One region of the Chelatococcus sp. GCM10030263 genome, then DNA from elsewhere that is predicted to be linked to it. Evidence: predicted binding sites of a transcription regulator. Region 1 holds the regulator's gene; each other region holds the start of a gene.
What was found. The regulator LexA, encoded in region 1, represses DNA repair genes until DNA is damaged. The targets are predictions, from matches to a motif close to TGTTCNNNNTGTGTTCNG.
Positions count from the first base shown of each region.

Region 2: ACFQU1_RS04375 (YifB family Mg chelatase-like AAA ATPase) is a predicted target of LexA. The motif match lies at 3,838-3,855, and genes of this name have one in related genera.
Region 3: ACFQU1_RS21840 (putative DNA modification/repair radical SAM protein) is a predicted target of LexA. The motif match lies at 3,009-3,026, and genes of this name have one in related genera.

Region 1 covers NZ_JBHTDB010000016.1:426,827-434,774, forward strand. The annotation lists gene ACFQU1_RS24330 (aminotransferase class V-fold PLP-dependent enzyme) at 1-289, opposite strand, end outside; gene ACFQU1_RS24335 (amidohydrolase/deacetylase family metallohydrolase) at 495-1,706, opposite strand; gene ACFQU1_RS24340 (ABC transporter substrate-binding protein) at 1,791-3,320, opposite strand; gene ACFQU1_RS24345 (GntR family transcriptional regulator) at 3,543-4,694, opposite strand; gene lexA (transcriptional repressor LexA) at 5,449-6,150, shown strand; gene ACFQU1_RS24355 (ComEC/Rec2 family competence protein) at 6,199-7,948, opposite strand, start outside.
Region 2 covers NZ_JBHTDB010000002.1:953,236-961,183, reverse strand. The annotation lists gene ACFQU1_RS04380 (ATP-binding protein) at 37-2,142, opposite strand; gene ACFQU1_RS04375 (YifB family Mg chelatase-like AAA ATPase) at 2,246-3,784, opposite strand; gene ACFQU1_RS04370 (DUF6314 family protein) at 3,939-4,412, shown strand; gene mutS (DNA mismatch repair protein MutS) at 4,379-7,147, opposite strand; gene ACFQU1_RS04360 (NADP-dependent malic enzyme) at 7,303-7,948, shown strand, end outside.
Region 3 covers NZ_JBHTDB010000009.1:633,010-640,957, forward strand. The annotation lists gene ACFQU1_RS21825 (IlvD/Edd family dehydratase) at 1-218, opposite strand, end outside; gene ACFQU1_RS21830 (ATP-binding protein) at 310-2,004, opposite strand; gene ACFQU1_RS21835 (alpha/beta fold hydrolase) at 2,001-2,807, opposite strand; gene ACFQU1_RS21840 (putative DNA modification/repair radical SAM protein) at 3,057-4,289, shown strand; gene ACFQU1_RS21845 (UdgX family uracil-DNA binding protein) at 4,289-5,713, shown strand; gene ACFQU1_RS21850 (PAS domain S-box protein) at 5,839-7,800, shown strand; gene purU (formyltetrahydrofolate deformylase) at 7,906-7,948, shown strand, end outside.

The sequences.
Region 1 (7,948 bases):
GGCGTTCGATGGCGGCGAGGTCCGCTCCCGTCATGGCGCCGGCCACCGCCAGTGTGATGCCGGCCGAACAGGAAGCGGTGACGAAGCCTGCCTCGCTACCGCAGAGGCGCACGATCACGCGGCTCGCCTGCCGCTGCAGATCGTTGATCTCGACGAATTGCGGCAGGATGCGCGCGACGGTGTCCACCGCCTCGGGCACGACGATCGAGGCACCGAGCGCCGTCATCGTGCCCGACACATTGATGATCGGCCTGAGGCCCAATGCGCTGCGGATGTCCGTGGTGCTCACTGCGATCTCCCGATGGTGCTTTACCCGGCGCCGAAGGCGGCTCGGTGGAGCGCTCTATCGAGCGCACATGGAGGGTTTGCCGGGCCTTGAATCGCATCCATGGGGACCCCGAAGAAGGCATTGGACGACGGCTGCCCTATGTCCTCCTTCGAGATCCCCATGGATCGCCCCCTTCCCCCGGCGGCAACTTTGAAAGGTATTTTCCTCAGCAACAGGACAGCCGGTAGCGCCCGGTCGGTGCCGCCGGCTGATAGCGGGCTGCCTCGACAACGCGGCTTCCGATGATCGCGAAACGGGGTTCGAACAGGCGGCGCAGGGTCGCCGTCTGGCCCTGGGCATCCTCGACCGCGAGATCGGCATCGACGAGATCGAAGATCGTCAGTTCCGCCTGCCTGCCGATGCCGAGAAGACCGTCCGTCGGCAGGCCGACCGCCGACATCGGCGCCGTGGTCGTGGCGGTCACGACCGCCTCCAGCGGCATGCCGACCGACAGCAGCTTCGACATCGTCGTAGCCAAGTCCCACACCATGGAATCGCGCGACCGCATATGCAGGTCGGTCGAGATGGAAAAGGGCATCAACCCGCGTTCGATGGCCGTCTCCGCCACCTTGAACGAGAAGGATGCGCCACCATGGCCAACGTCGAGGCGCACGCCCCGCTCGGCGCATTTGACGACGAGATCCCAGAGATGGCGGTCCTCGACGATCGAGGACCCGACCTTGCCGTTGAAGCAGTGCGTGACGATGTCGCCCGGATCGAGCAGCTCGAGCACCTCGTCGAAGGTCGGCGGCGCTTCGCCCACATGCACCATCATCGGCAGCCCGGCGATGCGGGCGAGCTTCTTGGCGATCTTGACCGGTGTGATGCCCCAGCTGCCGAGGATGACGCCGCTCGCCCGACATTTGATGCCGACGATGACGTCGCGATTGGCGTCGATGACCTTGAGCGCGCGCTCGAGATCGATCGAGCGCATGTCGGCGAGCTCGCTGACGCGGTTGCAGGCGACAAGGCCGATGGAGCCGACATTGAGAAAGGCGAGGATGCGCTCGGGCGCGGTGTCGATGACATATTCGCGAAAGCCGTGGAAATTGGCTTCGCCCGCCGACCCCGCATCGACGATCGTCGTGACGCCGTGGCGCATGCCCGCCTGCGACGGCCGTATCGAGATATCCGTTCCGCCGTGCCAGACATGGGCGTGCAGATCGACCCAGCCCGGTGACACATAGGCGCCCCTGCCGTCGATCACGCGCTGCCCCGCGGTTGGGGAGATGGATCGGCCAACTGCTGCGATCAGGCCCTGCGCGTCGATCAGGATGTCGGTCGGGTCGCCGCGTTGATCGGCGCCGAAGCCCACCGGCCGTACGTCACGCAACAGCACGGCGATCGGCTCAGTGGAGGGGAAAGAGGCGTCGATCATGTCAAAAGTCCCGGGATAACTCTACTCTACGGTCGGTCTGATCAGGCACACTCGGCCACTGCGGGCCCGGCAACTCGCTGGCGCCTACTCCAGCCAGGCATTCCAGAAGAATGGCCAGGGGGCCGGTGTGACGCCTTGGAGGTTCGGCGCCTTCGCGGAGAGCGCGTTGAAATTGCCGACCTTGTAGAAGGGCACTTCGGTGAAGACGGCCTCCTGCACCTTCGCGAACAGTTTCGCTCGCTCGGTCGGATCGACCGCGGTGTTGAAAGGACCGACGGTCTGATGTTTGAGATCGCTCGCCCACCAACCCGGGGCGGCATCCGACATGTAGCTCGACAGCGCCGGCTCCGGCAGGAAGGGGCTGTGCGTGATGTAGATGTTCCAGAGCTTGGGATCGGCGCGCCGATCGGTGAGGGTTGCCCAGTCCACCACCTGCATGTCGACCTTGAAGCCGGCCTGTTCGAGATAGGCCTTGGCGACTTCCGCCATCTTGTAGTGGAAGGGATATTGGCGGCTCGTCAGGATGACGAGCGGCTCGCCCTTGTAGCCGGCCTCCGCGAGCAGAGCCTTCGCCTTCTCGGCATCGGCCTGATTATAGAGTGTGGCACCGGCTTCCGTGTGCCAAATATAGCCTTCCGGATAAAGCGCGCCGTCCAGCGAATAGAAGTCTTTCGAGCCGAAGGCGGCGAGCAGCATATCGTCCGGCGCGAGCGCCGCCTGGACGGCGCGGCGCATATCCAGATTGGCAAGAAGACCTTCTTTGGTGTTCATCATGAAGACCGGCCAGCCGAAGGATTTGAGCACGACGGCTTCGCTTTTGCCGCCCTTGAGGCGTTCGAACGACTCGACCGGCAGCGAATCCGCATAGGTGAACTGGCCGGCAATCGCGCCCTGGACGCGCGTGTTGGGATCCGGGACCGGGACAAAGCGAATCTCGTCGAGATATTGCTTGCGCGCGCCGCCGTAAAAGTCTGCTTCGCCGCTGCGTGATTTATAGCCGTCGAAACGCGCGAGCTGGATGTAGCGATCGGCTCGGCGCTCCTTCAGCACATAAGGGCCGGTCCCGACGACCTTGACGAGCGGCACGGCCTGGTCTTCAGCCGGAAGGACGACGGCCGCCGCATTGTTGAAGGCGAGCAGCGCGAGCAGCGGCGCATAAGGCTCCTTCAGCGTGATCCGGACGGTCGAATCGTCGGGTGCTTCGATCGCGGCGATCTTCGGCGCCGTTTGCTTGCCGCGGGTCGCAACCTCCGTCCAGCGCTTGAGGGAGGCGACGACATCCTCCGACGTCATCGCGCTGCCGTCGTGGAAGGTGATGCCGGATCTCAGCTTGATCGTGTAGATCTTGCCGTCCGGCGAGACCTGCGGAAGATCTTCGGCGAGCAGCGGCACGATCTTCCAGTCCTTGCCGAAGGTATAGAGCGTCTCGAAGATGTGTTGTGTCACCATGCCGACGAGATCGGTGGTCGAGGCCATGGGATCGAGCGTCGGCGGTTCTCCGACAACCGCCACATTGATGACGCCACCGCGTTTCGGCGCGGCAAGCGCTGCGTCACCGATAAATGGCAGGGCCAGGAACGCGGCTGTCAGAACAAGGGCCGGGCTGACTTTCATGACATCTCCCATGGATTTCGAATTATTATAATCTCTCTCGTAGAGGTCTTTTATGAAACTTCAATTATACTTATGGACGATAACGAATATGATTTACTATTTAGGCCCTGAGCCCATCCCACAGGAGGCCGTGACGCGTAAACAGCGAGCCCTATTGCATGCCGGATCTCGGCGATTGTGCTTTCCCCCGTCACGCGCCGAAGGTCTTCGCGTTACCCTCGATTATCGCCTCGCAGCAACAGCGGCTTGGCCGATGAAGGGCGTGATCAACGAGCCGTCGCTGCGTTGAGATCTTGCCGGAGGCGCGCTGGAGGTGCGCACGACGAGCGTCGGATCGAGGGTGATACGAATCGGCGGCCCGGAATAGATGCCTGCGACGCGCTCGTGCAGAAGCCGGAAGGCGAGCCGTCCGAGCGTTGCTGGGAAAGGATCGACGCTGGTCACCGGCGGATCGAGTGAACGCGACAGGAGGCTGTTGTTGATAGCCGTGACCGAGACATCCTCAGGAATGCGACGCCCCGCCTCGCGCAGCGCCCGCATGACGCCGACCGCCGTGACATCGTTGCGCGCAAAAACGGCGGTAAAGTCGATGCCACGGCGAATGAGCCCCGCGATCGCCTCTTGGCCCGCTTCCTCCGACGGCAAGTCAGGGAGGCAGACGAGATCCTGCTGGAGCGCGATGCGCGCCTCCTTCAGCGCTTCGTGGTAACCGCTGAAGGGGGAAAAACCGGGCAGATGCGGCGCACCTTCCACATAGGCGATCCGCCGGTGGCCTAGTCCGATGAGATGATCCACCGCGAGCTTAGCGGAGACCAGATAGTCGGTGCTGACGCTGTCGGTCCTCAGTCCTCTCGGCCAGCGGCCGAGATAGACCAGCGGCTTGCCGGCCTGCACCATTCTCAATGCGCCGGGCACGGGCCTGTCGACATGGGCCGGTGCAACGATGGCTCCCCGGACGGCCGGATCGGCCGCGGCAGCCGACAAGTGGTCGCTTTCGCTATCCGGCGAATAGGCCGACTGGCTCGCCATGATGCGCAGATCATGACGGCGCGCCTCCTGTTCCATCCCGTCGATCATCTCGCCATAGAACGGGCTCGAGAAGGTCGGAATGATCAGCGCCAGTGTCGGCGAGTGACTGGATGCAACGGCAGACGGCCGCATAGGCTCGGTCACGAAGGTGCCGCTGCCAGGCCGTCGCTCGAGCTGGCCGGCACTCACCAGTTCATCGATTGCCCGTCGGATGGTTGTCCGCGACAGGGAGAACTCCTCCATGAGCTGCCGCTCCGAAGGAATTGCACTTCCAGGCTTATAAGTGCCCCGCTCGATTGCCTCGCGAAGCGCTTGTACCAGCAGTCCGGTCTTATCTGAGGTCATGGCAGCACCATCTCGTGATACATGTATCGTAGCGGATGCATAGCCGAGCCGCAAGTGGTGCATTCGATAAAACCGCTCTCAGGCGTGGACAAGCGCCTCGGCGGATGCACGGCCCAGAATCCAGGCGACGCTTGGCCTAGACAGGGCCGCAACGCCGAACGTGGCATAGCGTCGGCTCGCCTTGAACCGTGATTTCTTTCCACACTTCGGAACTTATAAGACAAGCGGCGGCGCTGTTCAGAGTAGCGGTACTTTGCGGCCGGTCTCATTATTCCGCGTCAGGCCAGTTGCCCGCCGACGTTCGCACCAAGTCCGTTGGGACAAGGAAAAGGACCACCAGGATACTGGTATCTAATCCGGTCTGATACAGGTCTGAAACCGCGACGAGGGCGTGAATCATGGCTTTCGAAACGCCACGTGAGGGCCCGTCAAAGGCAACAGTCGCGTCTCGGCTCCCAGTCGCCGACTTTCTCCCATGACGGGACCAGTGCGGAAAATAGCGAGGAGGCCGCTCTGCCTGTTCATCCCCCGGGGGCATAGGGCCTGCACGCCTCGAGGCTATCCATGCACGTCCCGTTGCCTTAACTCTTGCGGAACACACAGGGAACAGCTATGGTCGTTCATGATTTGTTTCCGACTCTTGGCCAACAATGACGCTTAGCCAAAAGTGATATCTGGCCAACAGTCCTGATCGGATCTTGAAACCGGATGATCTCGGCCACGGTGGCCACGACCAAGGTGGGGTTCACGGCAGATGCTGACGCGCAAGCAAAACGAGCTTCTACGCTTCATCCACGAGCGGCTGCGCGAGACCGGCGTGCCGCCTTCCTTCGATGAGATGAAAGAGGCACTGGATCTCAAGTCCAAGTCCGGTATCCATCGGCTCATTATTGCGCTCGAAGAGCGCGGCTTCATCCGCCGGCTGCCTAATCGGGCGCGGGCACTCGAGGTCATTCGTCTGCCCGATGGCGCGATCACGCCGCGCGGGCGCTTCAGCCCGAGCGTTGTCGAGGGGGGGCTTGGTCGCGTGCGCAGCCTGCCACCGGCGGCTGTCGAAAGCGAATCCTCGCCGAAGATGGTCCCCGTCCCCGTCATGGGCCGGATCGCGGCGGGCACGCCGATCTCGGCCATTCAATCCCGCAGCAGCACCATCGCAGTGCCGGTGGAGATGCTCACCAGCGGCGAGCACTTCGCCCTGGAGGTGCGTGGCGATTCGATGATCGAAGCCGGCATCCTTGACGGCGACACGGTTGTCATCCGCCGTCAGGAGACGGCCGATACGGGCGACATCATCGTCGCCCTCATCGACGATGAGGAGGCGACCCTGAAGCGGCTACGCCGGCGCGGGTCATCCATTGCGCTCGAAGCGGCCAATCCATCTTATGAAACACGCGTCTTGGGTCCCGACCGCGTGCGGATCCAGGGCAAGCTCGTGAGCCTTCTGCGGCGCTACTGATCGATTGCCGGTCGGCCCGCGATAGAACTGCTGATCGCTGGTCGACGCTCACGGCGTATGAGAATCGCCCTCGCCGCCTGGCGCATCGCCGGTGGGCGTTGCTCCCGACGGGTCGTCGATGTCGGCTGCCGCTGAAGGGATGGCATCAAGTGGGTCGAGATTGTCGATCCGTGGTCGCGGGGGCGGCGCGGGCGCCGGCGAAGCTGGCCGGTGTGGCTTGGTTCCGGTCCAGGGGCGCTGCGCGGTGGAACTTGCGGTGACACGTGCAAAGCCTTCGGCGGTGGCGGTGAGCGTGGTGGCGCCCGACTGGTCGAGTGCGCGGCGGTCGAGCACCGTAGCACTCGCGCAGGAATTGGGGGCGACGAGCGGAGTGACGATGACGACCGCACGCCGACAATCGTCGGGGAATGCGCGCTTGTCACGGACGAGCGAGATGCTGCGCCCGTCGGGGAGCTTCGCGACACAGGCGAAGCGGTCGCAGAGGGCACCGCCGCGCAGGCCCGGGTCATCGGTCGCGCGCCCGTCGCCGTCGGCTCTGAGCCATTGTTCGAGAACGAAATCGGAAGGCCGGCCGAGGACGATCAATTGTCCGCTCTTCTCCCGGACAGCCGCACCGGCGCCGCTGCGATCGACATAGACATCGGGCCGACTGGGAGCGAGCGCCGACAGGGCGCCGAGGGCGGCCGGGACGATCGCCAACCACCGCAGGGCGGTCGTCCAGAGCGTGGACCAGACGATGGCCGCGCTGAAGAAGGCGAGAGCGGCGGGCGCGAGCGCCGGCACGATGACGGTTGAGCGGTCGAGCAGGGCGACCATTTTGGCGCCGGCGAGCACCGGCGCCGTCGCCTGGCCGATGAGCCACCAGACGGGTTGATCGAGGGCGAAGGCGGAAGCGAAGATCCCGAGCACCGACAGCGGCATGACCGCGAGCTCGATCAGCGGTAGCGCCAGGGCGTTGCCGAGGAGACCGAGCGGGTTCAGCGTCTGAAAGTGATAGGCGCTGAAGGGAGCGGTCGCGATGGTAGCAATCGCCGTGGTGAAGATGACAAGGAAGGCCCATCGCCCGATGCCGTGGAGCGGTGCCAATCCTCCGGCCCCTGCGGGACGCCCGGCAAACAGCCCCGATGGCTGGACTGCGAAGGCGATCATGCCGGCAACCGCCGCGAAGGACATCTGGAAGCTCGGACCGAGCAGCGCCTCCGGCCGAATAGCAAGGCAGATGAGCGCCGCAAGCGCCAGATTGCGCATGGAGAGAGCCGGGCGGTCGATGAGAATGGCGCCCATCATGACGAGCGTCATGACGAGCGAACGCTGGGTGGCGACCTCCGCGCCGGAGAAGAGGCAATAGGCGATGGCGCCTGTCATGCCGACGAGGGCCGCGAGTTTCTTCACCGGCCAGACGAGCGCGAGGCCGGGGATGAGTGCGAGCACCGCGCGCGCCGCCCAGAACAGGCTGCCGGCGGCAAGCGCCATGTGCAGCCCTGAAATGGAGACGATGTGATAGATGCCGGCGGCACGCAGCGCGTCATTCACGTCTTCCGTGATCAGCCCGCGTTTGCCGGTGACCAGGGCGGCGGCGAGCGCCCCCTCCTGGCCGCCGGAGGCTTGGGCGATACGGTCCGTCAGCCGGTTGCGGGCAACATCGACGGCGATGGCGAGAGCCGTCCAGAAATCCGGTGGCGCGGGCGGCGCGGCGACCGTCACCTTGCCGACAAGGGAGCCGACGGCACCGAGGCCGTCGAAGAAGGCGTCGCGGGCGAAATCATAGCCGCCCGGCCGGGCGGCCGTGGGCGGCGGC
Region 2 (7,948 bases), on a different contig from region 1:
GAAAGCGGCGGCTGGTGGCGCGAATCACTGAACCGCTCAAACGGCCTCGCGCTGCTCTCCCTGCGGCAGCCAGCTACGCAGCTTGGCGCGGTCGAGGGGCTTGGCGAGAAAACCGTCGGCGCCTGCTTCATGCGCCGCCATACGATCTTCGGCGAAGGCGTTGGCGGTGAGCATGACGACGCGCAGCCGCTGGTCCTGGCCCGCATCTTCCTCGGTCGCCCGGATCTGGCGCACCACCTCGAGCCCGTCGAGCTCGGGCATGCGCACGTCGAGCAGAACGAGGTCGTAGCTCGGGGCGCGGCCGGCGATCGCCCCCTTGGCGAAGGCGAGCGCCCGGCGCCCGTCGCGCGCCCAGTCGACCTTGGCGCCGAAATGCTCGAGCGCCTTCAGGGTCAGCAGCGCATTGATCTCATTGTCTTCGGCGAGGAGCACGCGGGCCGAACCAACCGGGCTTTCGAGCTGCGCCATCACCCGCTCGGCGGCAAAGACCGGGCTTCCCCCCTGTGCGACCGGACCGGTCCAGCCCTCGATCTGCTGGAAGAGTGAGCGGCTCCGCACGGGCTTGATCAGGAAGCCGTTGAAGCCGGCGGCCGAAGGCAGGCCGAAGTCGCGTCGCTCGAAGGGCGAGAGCAGAACGATCGTCCGCGCGGCCCCAGCATTGCGGGCAGCGATCGCGAGCCGTCGCGCCGCCTCGTCACCCAGCGCGCAGTCTATGAGAACGATGTCGACGCCGCCCTCCATAGCCCGGACGGCTTCGTCCTCGCTCGCCGCGAGCGTGAGCGACGCACCGGCTTTTTCGAGCTGCGCAGCGAGGAAGGGCGCTTCGAAGGGCGACTGAGCGGCGATGAGAATGTGACGGCCGGTGAGATCGGGCCGGTCGGTCGGCTCGCTCTCGGTCGTAGCCGGGACCGTCGGCAGGTTGAGCTCGAGCTTGAAGATGGAGCCGCGCCCTACCTCGCTCTCGACGAAGATCCTGCCGCCCATGCGGTCGCTGATGCGGCGGCTAATGGCAAGCCCGAGCCCGGTGCCGCCGTGACGGCGGCTCGTCGGCTCGTCGGCCTGCTCGAACTCGCCGAAAATATCGTCGAGCCGCGCCGCGGGAATGCCGGGCCCGGTGTCCTGGACACTGAAACGCAAGGCGCCGGACGCCGTCGTCTCGACGCGAATGCCGACGCCCCCGACTTCCGTGAATTTTACTGCATTGCCGGCGAGGTTCATGAGCACCTGGCGCAGGCGATCGGCGTCGCCGAGCACCTCCGTCGGCACCTCCTCATCGATGAGGGCGGCGATTTCCACGCCCTTGCCCTGGGCACGCGGCGCGAGAAGCTCGACGACACTTTCGACGAGCAGCCGCAGGTTGAACGGCTCCTGCGCCAGTTCGAGCTTGCCGGCCTCGATCTTGGAGAAATCGAGGATCTCGTCGATCAGCGAGAGCAAGACGTCGCCCGATGTGCGGATCGCCCGCACATAGGTCGCCTGTTCGGGATCGAGCTGGGTTTCGCCCAGCAGATCGGCCATGCCGAGAATGCCGTTCAGGGGCGTCCGGATCTCGTGGCTGACGGTCGCGAGAAAGCGCGACTTGGCCTCGTTGGCCGCCTCCGCCTTGCGCCGGCCCTCTTCGAGGGCACGTTCGGCCGTCACCCGTTCGGTGACGTCGCGGCCGATGCGCTGCCATTCCCGACCGCGGGCCGTCTCGATGACGTTTTCTTCCCAGGAGATCCAGCGCAGACTGCCGTCCGCGATCTCCAGCGCCTCGTCGATCTGTTGCGTGCCCGCGGCAGTCAGGCGCGGCGGCAGCGCTTCCTTGACGGGCAGCTTGGCATGCGTGCCCTCGAGCGCTTTGCGGGAAACGCCGATGAGCTGCGCCAGAGCCTCGTTGGCATAAGTGACATAGCCATCCGCGTCGGAGCGCAGGATGAATTCGCTGCGCACCTCGGCGAGACTGCGATAACGCGCTTCGCTTGCGGTGAGCGCCTGGTTGCGCTCGAGGAGCCGCTCGCGCTCCGCCTCGGCTGCACGCAACCGATGCGTCATCAAGCGGCGGCCGCGGTAGGCCATCACGGCCAAGATCGCCACAATGACCGCCAGGCCGGCGAAAAGCCACGGTCCTTGTCCGAGAAAGACGAGCGCCTCATTGTCCATAACTGAGCCGTATTCCAGCGGGAATTCGGCGGAGTATTGCCGGCCGATGTTGATAATAGCTTGTCAGACTTGCTGAATCGCCACTTAAGATCACTCGGCCGAACTAGGCTGCGACGGGCAAACGATCGATTGCCGAGCGGTAAGATAGTGCCTCCGCCAGGTGAACATGACTCAAATATGCGTCACCGTCGAGATCGGCGAGCGTCCGTGCCAGTTTCAAAACACGGTGATAGCCTCGCGCCGTCAAACGCATGCTCTCCGCAGCCTGACGCAATAATGCGAGCCCCTGTGCGTCCGGGCGCGCCACTTCGTCGAGCAAAGCGGCCGGACAGGCGGCATTTGTCGTGACAGTTTCGAGCCCGAGCGCCGCGTAGCGGGCCCGCTGGATGTCGCGTGCTGCGGCGACGCGCCGCGCCACCTCCGCCGATCCCTCGGCCGAGGCCGGCAGGATGAGATCGGCGGCGGTGACCGCCGGCACGTCGATGAGAATGTCGATGCGATCGATGAACGGGCCCGACAGGCGCGCCTGATACTGGGCCATGCAGCGCTCGTTCGGCTGCCGGCGGCAGGCATAGCCCGGCTCCGTCGCCCGGCCGCAGCGGCACGGGTTCATCGCCGCGATAAGCTGGAAACGCGCCGGATAGGTCACCCGGTGATTGGCACGCGAGATGAGCACTTCGCCGGTTTCAAGCGGCTGGCGCAGGCCGTCCAGCACCTGCGGCTGGAATTCAGGCAATTCATCGAGGAAGAGCACGCCGTTGTGGGCCAGCGAAACCTCGCCCGGCCGTGCATGCAGGCCGCCGCCGACGAGCGCTGCCATTGAGGCGGAATGGTGCGGCGCGCGAAAAGGCCGCCGGTCCGTCAGCGCACCATCCGCCAAAAGGCCGGCAACCGAATGGATCATCGACACTTCGAGCAATTCGCGCGGGCCGAGCGGCGGCAGGATCGAGGGCAACCGCTGCGCCAGCATGGACTTGCCGGCGCCGGGCGGGCCGCTCATCAGCATGTTGTGGCCGCCGGCCGCGGCGATTTCGAGCGCGCGCTTGGCCGTTTCCTGGCCCTTGATGTCGCGCAGGTCCGGCAAGGGACCGGCCGGCTTTGCGACTGCCGGTTCCGGCCGGGCGAGCACCTGCGTGCCCTTGAAGTGATTGGCGAGCTGGATGAGCGATCGCGGCGCGATGATCGTGCTGTCGCGGCTCGCCCAGGCCGCTTCCGCACCGCAGGCCGCCGGACAGATCAGCCCCTGACCGCGGCCATTGGCGCCGATCGCCGCCGGCAGGACGCCGGAGACCGGGGTGATGGTGCCATCGAGCGCAAGCTCACCCAGCACCGTGAAGCCTTCGAGCGCGTCCTCGGGGATCGCGCCGATGGCGCCCATGATGCCGAGCGCGATGGGGAGATCGTAGTGAGAGCCTTCCTTGGGAAGATCGGCGGGCGCGAGATTGACGGTGATGCGCTTGGCCGGCAGAGCGAGCCCCGAGGCGATCAGCGCCGCCCGCACCCGCTCGCGCGATTCCGCAACCGCCTTGTCGGGCAGGCCGACGAGAGTGAAAACGACATTGCCCGGCGCGATCTGCACCTGGACGTCGACAGCTCTTGCTTCGATCCCCTCGAAGGCTACCGTCGCGACACGCGTCACCATAGCCGGTCACCCCATCCCCCACCGGGACTGTAGCGGGCCACCGCCACCCGTGCAAGAACAGGGAGTGAACGGATCAGCGCAGGTGATGACGGAGCTAAAACATGGGCAATCCTGGAGCCCGCCGGCGAGAGCGCAGCGACAACGAGAAGCCGCGATGACCGAACATCCAGCCTTCCGAGCGGACCTCCGTCACGCCTTTTTCGATCGGCTTCCCGGCAGCTGGAACGTCTACCGAACAATTGATCGCGACGCCTCCCTGGACGGGGTCGCCACCATCGCAGCTATTGCGCGCGACCGGCTGTCCTACCGCGAGGAGGGCGTTCTGCGGCTTCCCGGCGCCGCCCCCATTTCCGCCCACCGGTCCTATGTCTACGAGCGCCGGCCGAACGGCTTCGCCATCCTCTTCGACGAGGTCCCGGTCAGACCGTTCCAGGCGTTCACGCTGACCGCACGGCCCGACGGCGCGCTGTCGGCGGTCTCGCGCCACCTTTGCGGTGACGATCTCTACGAGACGACCTGCGTCGTCCAGGAGAATGCCTTCTGGCTCATCCATCGCGTCACCGGCCCGCGCAAGGCCTATGTGTCGACGACGCGTTACGCGCCTTGCGCGGCAGCCTTGAGCCGATAGAGGGCGTCCAAAGCCTCGCGCGGCGTCATCTCGTCCGGATTGACGGCGTCCAGCGCCTGGCGCAGCGGGTCGGGGCCGGCCGGTTGCAGAACCTCGGTTTGCCGGAGCGAGGCCGCAAAAAGGGGCAGATCATCGATCAGCGCCGCGACCGGCGTTTCCCGCTCGGTCTTCTCCAGCTGGTCGAGCACGGCGCGGGCGCGGGCGATGACGGCCGACGGCAGGCCCGCCAGCTTCGCCACCTGGATGCCGTAGCTGCGGTCGGCGGCACCGGGGATGACCTCGTGCAGGAAGACGACATCGCCCTGCCATTCCGTCACCCGCATGGTGGCGTTGGTGACATGCTCGAGCCGGTCGGCGAGCGCGGTGAGCTCGTGGTAATGGGTCGCGAACAGCGCACGGCAGCGGTTGACCGCTTCCAGATGCTCCACCGTCGCCCAGGCGATCGACAAGCCGTCGAAGGTCGCGGTGCCCCGCCCGATCTCGTCGAGAATGACGAGCGAGCGCGAGCCCGCCTGATTGAGGATCGCGGCCGTCTCGATCATCTCGACCATGAATGTCGAGCGGCCGCGGGCGAGGTCGTCGGCCGCGCCGACCCGCGAGAACAGCCGGTCGACGACGCCGACATGCGCCCGGCGTGCGGGCACGAAGCCGCCCATCTGCGCGAGCACCACCATTAGCGCGTTCTGGCGGAGATAGGTGGACTTGCCCGCCATATTCGGGCCGGTGACCATTGTGATGGCGCCGGCATCCTCGGCCTTGGCCGACAGGTCGCAATCATTGGCGACGAAGGTGCCGCCGCTCGCCTTGAGCGCCGCCTCGACCACCGGATGGCGCCCGCCCTCGATGCGGAAGGAGAGGGTCTCGTCCAGCTCGGGCCGGGTCCAGCCCAAATCGGCGGCGAGATCGGCCAGCGCCGCCGTCACATCGACCAAGCCGAGTGCCTCGGCGGCGCGCTTGATGGGCTCGGCCGCTGCTGTGACCTCCGCGACGAGCTCGTCGAAGACCGCCAGTTCGAGCCGAACCGCGCGGTCGGACGCCGAGGCGATCTTGACCTCGAGCTCGCCGAGCTCGACTGTCGAGAAGCGCATGGCGCCCGCCATGGTCTGGCGATGCACGAAGGTCTCGTTGTGCGGCGGCTTGAGGAGCTCTTCGCCGGCCGCCTGCGGCACCTCGACGAAATAGCCGAGCACGTTGTTGTGCTTGACCTTCAGCGTACGGCAGCCGGTCTCCGCCACGTAACGCGCCTGAAGGGCCGCGATGAAGCGGCGGGAATCGGCCTGCAGCAGCCGTGCCTCGTCGAGCGCAGCGAGGTAGCCCGCGCGCACGAAACCGCCGTCGCGCTTCATGAGCGGCAATTCGTCGGCGAGAACCGCGGAAAGGCGCGCCGCGAGCTCGGACCCGACGCCCACCAGCGCATCGGCAGCCGCAGCGAGCTCTGCCGGTCGCTGCGAGTCCGCGAAGCCGGGCTCCTCCTCCCCGTCCTGCTCTGCGAGAAGGCCGGCGACGGAGGCCACGGCGCCGAGCCCGTCGCGTAGCGCCGCCAGATCGCGCGGCCCACCGCGGCCGAGCGTCAGCCGCGCGAGCGCGCGGGCCATGTCGGGCGCCGAGCGGAGGCAGGCGCGAAGCCCCTCGCGCAGAAAGGACCGGCGAACGAGATGGTCGACCGCCTCCTGCCGCTTGAGGATCACGCCGAGGTCGGTCGAAGGCCCGGCGAGGCGTTCGGCGAGAAGACGCCCACCCGCCGACGTGACCGTCCGGTCGATGCCGGCAAGCAGGCTGCCTGCCCGCTCACCGCCGAGCGTGCGCGTCAATTCGAGATTGGCGCGGGTCGCCGCATCGATGGCGAGCGTCCCGCCAGCGGCGTCGCGCGCTGGCGGCGACAGCGGCGGACGCGAGCCGAGTTGCGTGCGCTCGACATAGCCGAGCACCATGGCGGCAGCGGCCACCTCGGTGCGGGTAAAAGCGCCGAAGGCGTCGAGCGTGGTAACGCCGAAATAATCCTTCAGCCGGCGGTCGGCGGTTGCCGCATCGAGGCCGTCACGCGGCATGGGCGTGACGGCGGCGCGCAGATCCCGCCAAAGCGCTGCGAGCGTGGGATCATCAAGGAGCGTGTCGGGCACCAGGATCTCGCGCGGCTCGAGACGCGCCAAATCGCTCGCCAGCTGGCCGGCTTCTGTTTCGGAGACGGTAAAGCGCCCGGTCGAGATATCGATGGCGGCGATGCCGTAGAGCCAGTCGCCCTCGCCCAGCCGCCGGCGCGTGACGGCGACCAAGAGGTTGGCGCGGGCGGGATCGAGCAGGCCGTCCTCGGTGATCGTCCCCGGCGTGACGAGGCGCACGACGGCGCGCCTGACCACCGATTTGCCGCCGCGCTTCTTCGCCTCGGCCGGATCTTCCGTCTGCTCGCAGACCGCGACGCGGTGCCCCGCGGCGATGAGCCGGTGAAGATAATCTTCCGCCTTCTCGACCGGCACGCCGCACATCGGAATGTCTTCGCCGAGGTGTTTGCCGCGTTTCGTCAGCACGATGCCGAGGGTGCGTGAGGCGATCTCCGCATCGTCGAAAAAGAGCTCGTAGAAGTCGCCCATACGATAGAACAGGAGACAATCGGAATGGGCGAGCTTGATCTCGGTATACTGCGCCATCATCGGCGTCATGCGTGCCTCACCCGCCGACGCGAGGTCCGGCTCGGAGATGGGCTGCGCCGCAGCGCTCGAATGGAAGGGCCCGTTCATGGTCTGGAGCCTAGCAAAGGCGCCGCCCGCTTTCACCGCAAAGGCATGGCTCTTATGCAGGAAACGGTGGAGAACCCGCCTTGAGCGCGGAGGAGAGCCTGCGTAAGGTCACGCTCCGTTGAGGAAACGCGTCAAGAAGAGGTTGGTAGGTCGTTATGGACAGCAAGAAGCGCGGCGCACGCCCCACCTTCACTGATCAGGAAGCGCTGCAGTTCCACTCCCAAGGGCGCCCGGGCAAGCTCGAGGTGATGGCGACCAAGCCCATGGCGACCCAGCGCGACCTCTCGCTGGCCTATTCGCCCGGCGTCGCCGTACCGGTGAAGGCCATCGCGGAAGACCCGAGCCTCGCCTTCGACTATACGACGCGCGGCAATCTCGTCGCGGTCATCTCCAACGGCACGGCCATTCTCGGCCTCGGCAATCTCGGCGCGCTCGCCTCCAAGCCCGTCATGGAAGGCAAGGCCGTCCTCTTCAAGCGATTCGCAGACGTCGATTCCATCGACCTCGAAGTGGACACGGAGGATGCCGACACCTTCGTCAACTGCGTGCGCTATCTCGGCCCGTCCTTCGGCGGCATCAATCTCGAGGACATCAAGGCGCCCGAATGCTTCATCATCGAGGAGAAGCTTCGGGAACTCATGGATATTCCGGTCTTCCATGACGACCAGCACGGCACGGCGATCATCGCCGCCGCAGGCCTGATCAACGCCCTCCACCTCACCAAACGCGACATCAAGACGACGAAGCTCGTCGTCAACGGCGCGGGTGCGGCCGGCATCGCCTGCATCGAGCTCCTGAAAG
Region 3 (7,948 bases), on a different contig from region 1:
TTGATGGCCTCGATCATGTCCGGCACGTTCTTGTGGCAGGCATTGTAGCCGGAGAAGGTATTGGTGATGCCGACGATAGTGCGGTCGAGCGCATCGTCCGAATAGCCCATCGCCTTGATGAAGGCCTTGCGCAGGAAGAGCGAAAAGCCCGCATCGCCGTAGCCGGCGAGGCCTTTGCGCATGCCGCCGTTGCGCGTACTACCCGTGTCGTCCGACATGCCGAGGACCCTTGTTGCAAATGCGGCCCACCATAGACGCAGCCGGCGCTCCGATCCAAGCCGCTGGGCGGTTTGGTCGCGGCGGGGGAGGTCAGTCGGCCTCGAGCAGCTTGCGAATCTTGGCGGCGAGCGCCTCGTATGTGAAAGGCTTGGCCAGGAGCTCGACGTCGGGGTCGAGCCGGCCGTGATGCACGATGGCGTTGCGCGCATAGCCGGTCGTGAAGAGCACCTTGAGCTCGGGACGCCGCGTTCGTGCGGCATCGGCGAGCTCGCGGCCGTTCATGCCCTCCGGCAGCACCACATCGGTGAAGAGGAGGTCGACGGGCTCGGCGTCGAGCGCGGCGAGCGCCTGCGGTCCGGTTGTCGCCTCGATGACGCGATAGCCCAGCTCGCGCAGGGCCTCGGTTGCAAAGGCGCGCACGTGGTCGTCGTCCTCGACGAGGAGGATGGTCTCGTTCGCCCCGCGATGGGCCGGCACGGGCGCTGCGGCGGTGGCCTCGGCCCTGTCCGCGACGCCATGAAGCCGCGGCAGATAAATCTTCACCGTCGTGCCCTGGCCCAGCTCGCTGTAGATCCGGACATGACCGCCGGACTGGCGCACGAAGCCGTAGACCTGGCTGAGGCCGAGCCCCGTCCCCTTGCCGGCCGGCTTCGTCGTGAAGAAGGGCTCGAAGACGCGCGTCATCGTCTCCGGATCCATGCCGGTGCCACTGTCGGAGACGGCAATCAGCACATATTGCCCGGGCGGCACGGGCTCGGGAATGCCCTCGACATAGGCTTCGTCGAGGAAGGCATTGGCCGTTTCGATGGTGAGCCTGCCACCGTTCGGCATGGCATCGCGTGCATTGACCGCCAGATTGAGCAGCGCATTCTCGAGCTCGTTCGGGTCGGCTTGCGTGCGCCAGAGGCCGGCCGCCTCCACCACTTCGAGCGCGACCGGCTCGCCCAGGGTGCGCTTGAGGATCGCGGCAAGATCCGCCACCAGCCGGTTGGCGTCGATGGGCTTCGGATCGAGCGGCTGCCTGCGTGAAAAGGCGAGCAGCCGGGCGGTGAGGGTGGCCGCACGCTGGGCGCCCTGCATCGCGAGCTCGCGAGCGCGCCCGATGCGCGCGAGGTCCGGGCCGTCGGTGGCTTTGGCGAGCTGCCGGCCGATGGTGTCGAGCCCGCCCATCACGACCGTCAGCAGATTGTTGAAGTCGTGCGCCACGCCACCGGTGAGCTGCCCGATCGCCTCCATCTTCTGCGCCTGGCGCAGCGCATCCTCGGCCTTGATGCGCTGGTCCACCTCGGCGGCGACACGCTCCTCGAGATGCGCGTTGAGCGCGGCGAGCTCTTCATTGGCGGCGAGCGCCGCCTGGCGGGCGGCGAGCAGTTCGCGCTCGTAGCGGCGCCGGTCCGTGGCATTGAACACGGTGATGCGGATGAAGAGGAGGCCGCCGTTCTCGTCTCGACGCTCCTGGGCATTGACCAGAACCGGGACGCGTTGTCCGTCGGCAGCGACGAGATCGAGCGCCACCTCGTTGAAGAAGCCCTGCATGCGCAGGAGCGGCGCGAAATGCGTGTCGTAATAGATCTTGCCGGCGATGTTCAGGAGGTCCTGGAAACGCCGGCCGATCAACGCCTCGGGCTCATGTCCGAGCCAGTGCGCCAAGGTGCGGTTGACCTTGCAGATGCGCCCATCCGGCTGCGCCGAGAGATAGCCGCAGGGCGCATTCTCATAGAGGTCCTCATAGTCCTCAGCGCGTTGCACCGTGTCCGGCGCGGGTGGAGACGGCCGGTCCGTCACGACAGATGCTGCTCCACGAGAAACCGCTCGATCGCCGCGATCGTCTCCTCGGGCGCGCTGAGGTTCGGGCAATGGCCCGTGGCGCGCATCTGCACGAAGGCGCTGTTCGGAAGGGCTCGATGGACATATTCCCCCACCGCCTGCGGCGCGATCACGTCTTCCGCACATTGCAAGATAAGGGCAGGGGTCCTGAGCCTGGCGAGATCGGCGCGATTGTCCGAGAGGAAGGTGGTACGGGCGAAATGCTTGGCGATCTCGGGATCGGTCATGCAGAAGCTGTTGGTCAACTCATCGCCGAGCTCCGGCCGGTCGGGATTGCCCATGATCACCGGCGCCATGGCCGCCGACCAGCCCATATGGTTGCTGTCAAGGAATTCGAGCAGCTCGTCGAGCTCGGCGCGGCTGAAACCGCCGACATAATCGCCGTCATTGACGTAGCAGGGCGAGGGGCCGATGAGCACGAGCGCATCGAACAGCTCGGGCGCCTGGATGGCGGCGAGCACGCCGATCATCGCGCTGACGGAATGCCCGACGAAGATGCCGCCGCGCATGTCGACCACGCGGCCAATCTCGATCACATCCGTCGCATAGCCGCTGAGGCAGCCGTATTTCTCGCGCGAATAGGCGGAAAGATCGGAGCCGCCGGCTCCGACATGGTCGAACAGAACGATACGAAAACGGTCCTCGAAGGCGGGGACCAGGAAGCGCCACATATTCTGGTCACAGCCGAAGCCGTGGGCAAACATCATGGTCCGCTCACCCGCACCGCGAGTAATGACATTGTTGCGTCTTTCGATAGTCAACGGTGTTCCTCGCTGGCGGCGAGGCGCCGACGGGGCGCCTCCCAGCTACTGAAATAGGTGAAGGTCGCGGCACGCCCAGAGGCTCGCGCGAGGAAGGCGGCGAACCGGTCGTTATTCCGTCCACCCGGCCGGGCTGCGGCGCGGAAGCGCAGGCCGGCATCCAAGGACAAGCCCTCGCTTGCTCGGCAGCATGGCGCGCTCTAGAACAAATAGAGAACAGAAGAGCTCCCCCAGGAATGGAGTCCCCCCTTGGCGCTCAGCCTCCTTCAAAAGCTCGATATTCTCGCGGATGCCGCGAAATATGATGCTTCCTGCGTATCCTCGGGCGGCGAGAAGCGGAAGGCCGGGAGCGGTATCGGCTCGGTAACAGGGCAGGGCATTTGCCACGCCTTCACCCCGGACGGGCGCTGCGTCTCGCTTTTGAAAATCCTGCTCACCAATTTCTGCCGCTACGACTGCATTTATTGCGTCAGCCGCCGGTCGAGCGACGTGCCGCGGGCGCGCTTCGCCGTCGAGGAGGTGGTCAAGCTCACGCTCGACCTTTATCGCCGCAACTGCATCGAGGGACTGTTTCTGTCCTCCGGCATCGCCCGCTCCGCCGACGAGACGATGGCCGACCTCGTGCGCGTCGCCAAGGCGCTTCGCCAGGAGCACGGCTTCCAGGGCTACATTCACCTGAAGACCATTCCCGGTGCGAGCGCCGAGCTTCTCGCCGAGGCGGGGCTTTATGCCGACCGCCTGTCTATGAATGTCGAGCTGCCGGCCGAGGCGGCGCTCGCCGATCTCGCGCCGGAGAAGTCCGCGACCGAGATCAAGCGCGGGCTGGCCCGCACCCGGGTGCATATTGAGGCCTCCGCCGAGCGCACGCGAGGCAGGGCACGTCCGCCGCGCTATGCGCCGGCCGGGCAGAGCACGCAGATGGTGGTTGGCGCCGATCCGTCGTCCGATCGCGACATCCTGCGCTCCAGCGCACAGCTTTATGCCTCCTATGGCTTACAGCGGGTCTATTACTCCGCCTTCAGCCCGACCGGACATGCCTCCGCGCGCCTGCCGGGCAAGGCGGCGCCGCTGATGCGCGAGCATCGGCTCTATCAGGCCGACTGGCTGATGCGCTTCTACGGCTTTGAGCTGCCCGAGCTCGAAAGCGCCTTGCCCGACGGCATGCTCGATCTCGCCATCGACCCGAAGCTCGCCTGGGCGCTCGCCCATCGCGACTTCTTCCCCGTCGACGTCAACCGCGCGAGCCGCGAGCAGCTGTTGCGCGTGCCCGGCCTTGGCGTCCGGGCGGTCGACCGGATCATCGCCGCGCGCCGGCACGGGGCCTTGAGATTGGCCGACATCGGCCGGCTCACCGCCTCGCTCGGCCGCGTGCGCCCCTTCATCGCGGCGCCCGACTGGCGGCCGCGCGCGCTGCTCGACGACGCCGGTCTGCAGCAACGGCTCGCGCCGAAGCCGCAGCAGCTGATGCTGGAGCTCGGCTGATGCGCACCGTTGCCCTGCCTGAGGACTGCGACGAAGCCGCCTTCCGCGCCGCGGCCCGCTATTGCCTGGCGGAGCGTCTCGCGCCCGACGAACTCGTCTTTGTCACGGAGGAGGCCGGTGCTTTATTCGAGGCCGTCACGCCGGCCGATGCGCCGCCCGTCCCGGTGCCGCGCTCCTTCGCCAAGCTTGTGCCCGACGTCCTCTGCCACAGTGCGGGGGATCGCTTCGCGCTGCTCTACGGGCTGCTCTGGCGCATCCAAGCCGGTGAGCGCGACCTGATGGAGCGGCCGACCGACCCCGCGGTGGAACAGGTGACGCGCTACGCAAAAGCCGTGACGCGCGACACCTACCGCATGCACGCTTTCCTGCGCTTCACCGAGCGCCTCGTCGACGGGAAGCCGATCTTCGTCGCCTGGTTCGAGCCGCTGCATCACGTGCTGCGGCGTGCCGTGCCCTTCTTCGTCGACCGCTTCCGCAACATGGACTGGCTGATCGCGACCCCGAAGGGCACGGCGGCCTGGAACGGCGGCGTGCTCACCTTCGGCCCGCCCGCCACCCGCCCCGCCGAGGGGAGCGACGCCGTCCTCGACGAGCTCTGGACGGCCTATTACCGCGCCACCTTCAACCCGGCCCGCCTCAGGGTGAAGGCGATGCGCGCGCAGATGCCGAAACGCCATTGGCCGACCATGCCGGAAACGGCGTTCGTTCCCGGACTGGTGCAGAGCGCCGGGCGCGTCGTCGATGAGATGGAGCAGCGTGCGCCGGACAAGCCGCCGCGCTTTGCTGCGGCGCTCGCGCAGCGGCCCCCCGTCGCGCAGGCGGCCCCGGCCACGCCGCTCGATGCGCTCCGCCGGGAGGCGGAGGGTTGCACGCTATGTCCGCTGCACGGCCCGGCCACTCAGACCGTATTCGGGGAGGGGCCGGCGGATGCCGGCATCGTCTTCATCGGCGAGCAGCCGGGGGATCAGGAGGATCTCGAAGGCAGGCCCTTCGTCGGTCCGGCCGGGCAGGTGTTCGACCGCGCTTTGGCGCAGGCCGGCATCGACCGCAGCCGCGTCTATGTCACCAATGCGGTCAAGCATTTCAAATTCCTGCCGCGCGGCAAGCGGCGCATCCACCAGAAGCCCGGCACGTCGGAAATCCGTACCTGTCGATTTTGGCTCACGCGTGAATTGGCGGCTCTCAGGCCGAAGCTCGTGGTGGCGCTGGGGGCGACCGCCATGCAGGGCCTCACCGGCCGGGCGGTCGCCGTGACCAAGGAGCGTGGCCGCATCATCGAGGCGGACGGCCTTTCCGTGCTCGTGACCGTCCATCCCTCCTATCTGCTCAGGTTGCCGGACGCCGACCTTGCCGAGGCGGAGTTCGCCCGTTTCGTCCGGGATCTCGCCCTCGCGAAGCCGTGGTGCGAGGAAAACGCCGCTTAACGCCACCACTGAAGAGCGCGGCAATGCCTCGCCCCCGAAAATTAATGCCCTTGGGAACTTTGCCTTTTGTCATATGTTATTGACAGCTAATAACGGGCTGTTGGGCGGGGCCCGTTGGGGGTGCGATGGAGAACGTGGACCGGTTTGAAGCGTCGCAGAGTGACGAAGGCCGCTATCGCCTGCTCGTGGACGCAATCACCGATTATGCGATCTACATGCTCGACCCGACCGGGCTGATCACCAGCTGGAATTCTGGTGCTCAACGGTTCAAGGGCTACGAAGCCTATGAAATCATCGGCGAGCATTTCTCCAGGTTCTACACCGAGGAGGAGAAGGCGGCCGGTATTCCTCAGCTTGCGCTGAAGGTCGCGGCCGAGGAAGGTCGGTTCGAGCGCGAGGGCTGGCGCGTCCGCAAGGACGGCACCCGCTTCTGGGCGCATGTGGTCATCGATCCCATCCGTCAGCCCTCCGGCAAGCTCGTCGGCTATGCCAAGATCACCCGCGACCTGACGGAGCGCCGGGCGGCCGAGGAAGCGTTGCGCCAGAGCGAGCGGCAGTTCAGGCTGCTCGTGCAGGGCGTCACCGACTATGCCATCTACATGCTCGATCGCGAGGGCCGCATCTCCAACTGGAATGCCGGCGCCCAGCGCATCAAGGGCTATCTCCCGGACGAGGTCATCGGCGAGCATTTCTCCAAGTTCTACACCGATGAAGACCGCGAGGCGGGCATTCCCTTCACGGGGCTGGAGACCGCGGCGCGCGAGGGGCGCTGGGAAAAGGAGGGCTGGCGGGTCCGCAAGGACGGCAGCCGCTTCTGGGCTCATGTCATCATCGATGCCATCCGCGACGATAGCGGCGAAGTCATCGGCTTCGCCAAGGTTACCCGCGACATCACCGAACGCATGCAGGCGCAGCGGGCTCTGGATGCAGCACGCGAGGCCCTGTTCCAGTCGCAGAAGATGGACGCCATCGGCCAACTCACCGGCGGCATCGCGCATGATTTCAACAATCTGCTCATGGCGGTCCTCGGCAGCCTGGAACTCGTGCGCAAGCGCCTGCCCTATGACCCCCGCATCACGCCGCTGCTGGACAACGCCATGCAGGGCGCCCAGCGCGGAGCGACGCTGACCCAGCGGATGCTCGCCTTCGCCCGCCGCCAGGAGCTCAAGCTGGAGGCCGTCGATCTCGCTTCGCTCGTGCGCGGCATGATGGCTTTCCTGCAACGGACGATCGGCCCGACCATCGAGATCGAGGCGCGCTTTTCGGCGTCCCTGCCGCGTGCCCATACGGATCCCAACCAACTTGAGACGGCGCTGCTGAACCTCGTGGTGAACGCCCGCGACGCTATGCCGGAGGGTGGCACGATCAGGATCTCCGCGCGCCACGAGACGATCGGCTCGACAAGCCTGCCCTTGCGCGAAGGAGAGTATGTCTGTTTGCAGGTTGCCGACACCGGCGAGGGCATGGATAAGGAGACCCTGCAGCGCGCGACCGAGCCCTTCTTCACCACCAAGGGGGTCGGCAAGGGCACGGGGCTGGGGCTGCCGATGGTCCATGGCCTGGCCGCGCAGTCCGGCGGGCGCCTCGATATCCACAGCCGCAAGGGCGAGGGTACGACGATCGAACTTTGGCTGCCGATTGCGCCGGCTGACCAGGTCGCGGCCGGGCCGAGCAGCGAACCAGCTGTCGCGCCGGGCCCAGACGTGCAACCGCTGGAGATCCTGGTGGTCGACGACGACGGCCTCGTCCTCATGAATACGGCAGCCATGCTGGAGGACCTCGGCCATGTGGTGCTCCAGGCGACGTCGGGTCGGCAGGCTCTGGAAGAGTTCGAGCGCCATCCCGACATCGACCTCGTGATTACTGATCAAGCCATGCCGCATATGACCGGGCTTCAGCTCATCGAGGCGATGCGCTCGGTCAGGCCGGATCTCCCCGTCATAGTCGCCACCGGCTACGCCGAGATGCCGCCATTGCCCGGCCCAGCGCTTCCGCGCTTGGCAAAGCCCTTCTCGCAGGAGGACCTGGCGCGTTCCGTCACCGCGGTCGTGGAGGCGAATTCCGCGACGCGTCGAGAGCGTGATTGACAGCGTGAAGGCCTGAAGCGCAGTTCCCGGATTGATTGCGCGAGGCCGGCCGCCTATGAGGGCGCTGGCGTCCCGGCCAACGGCTCTCTTTCCGGCAGATGGTGCATGTCGTCCGATCATTTCGTCCTGACGCTCTCCTGCCCGAACC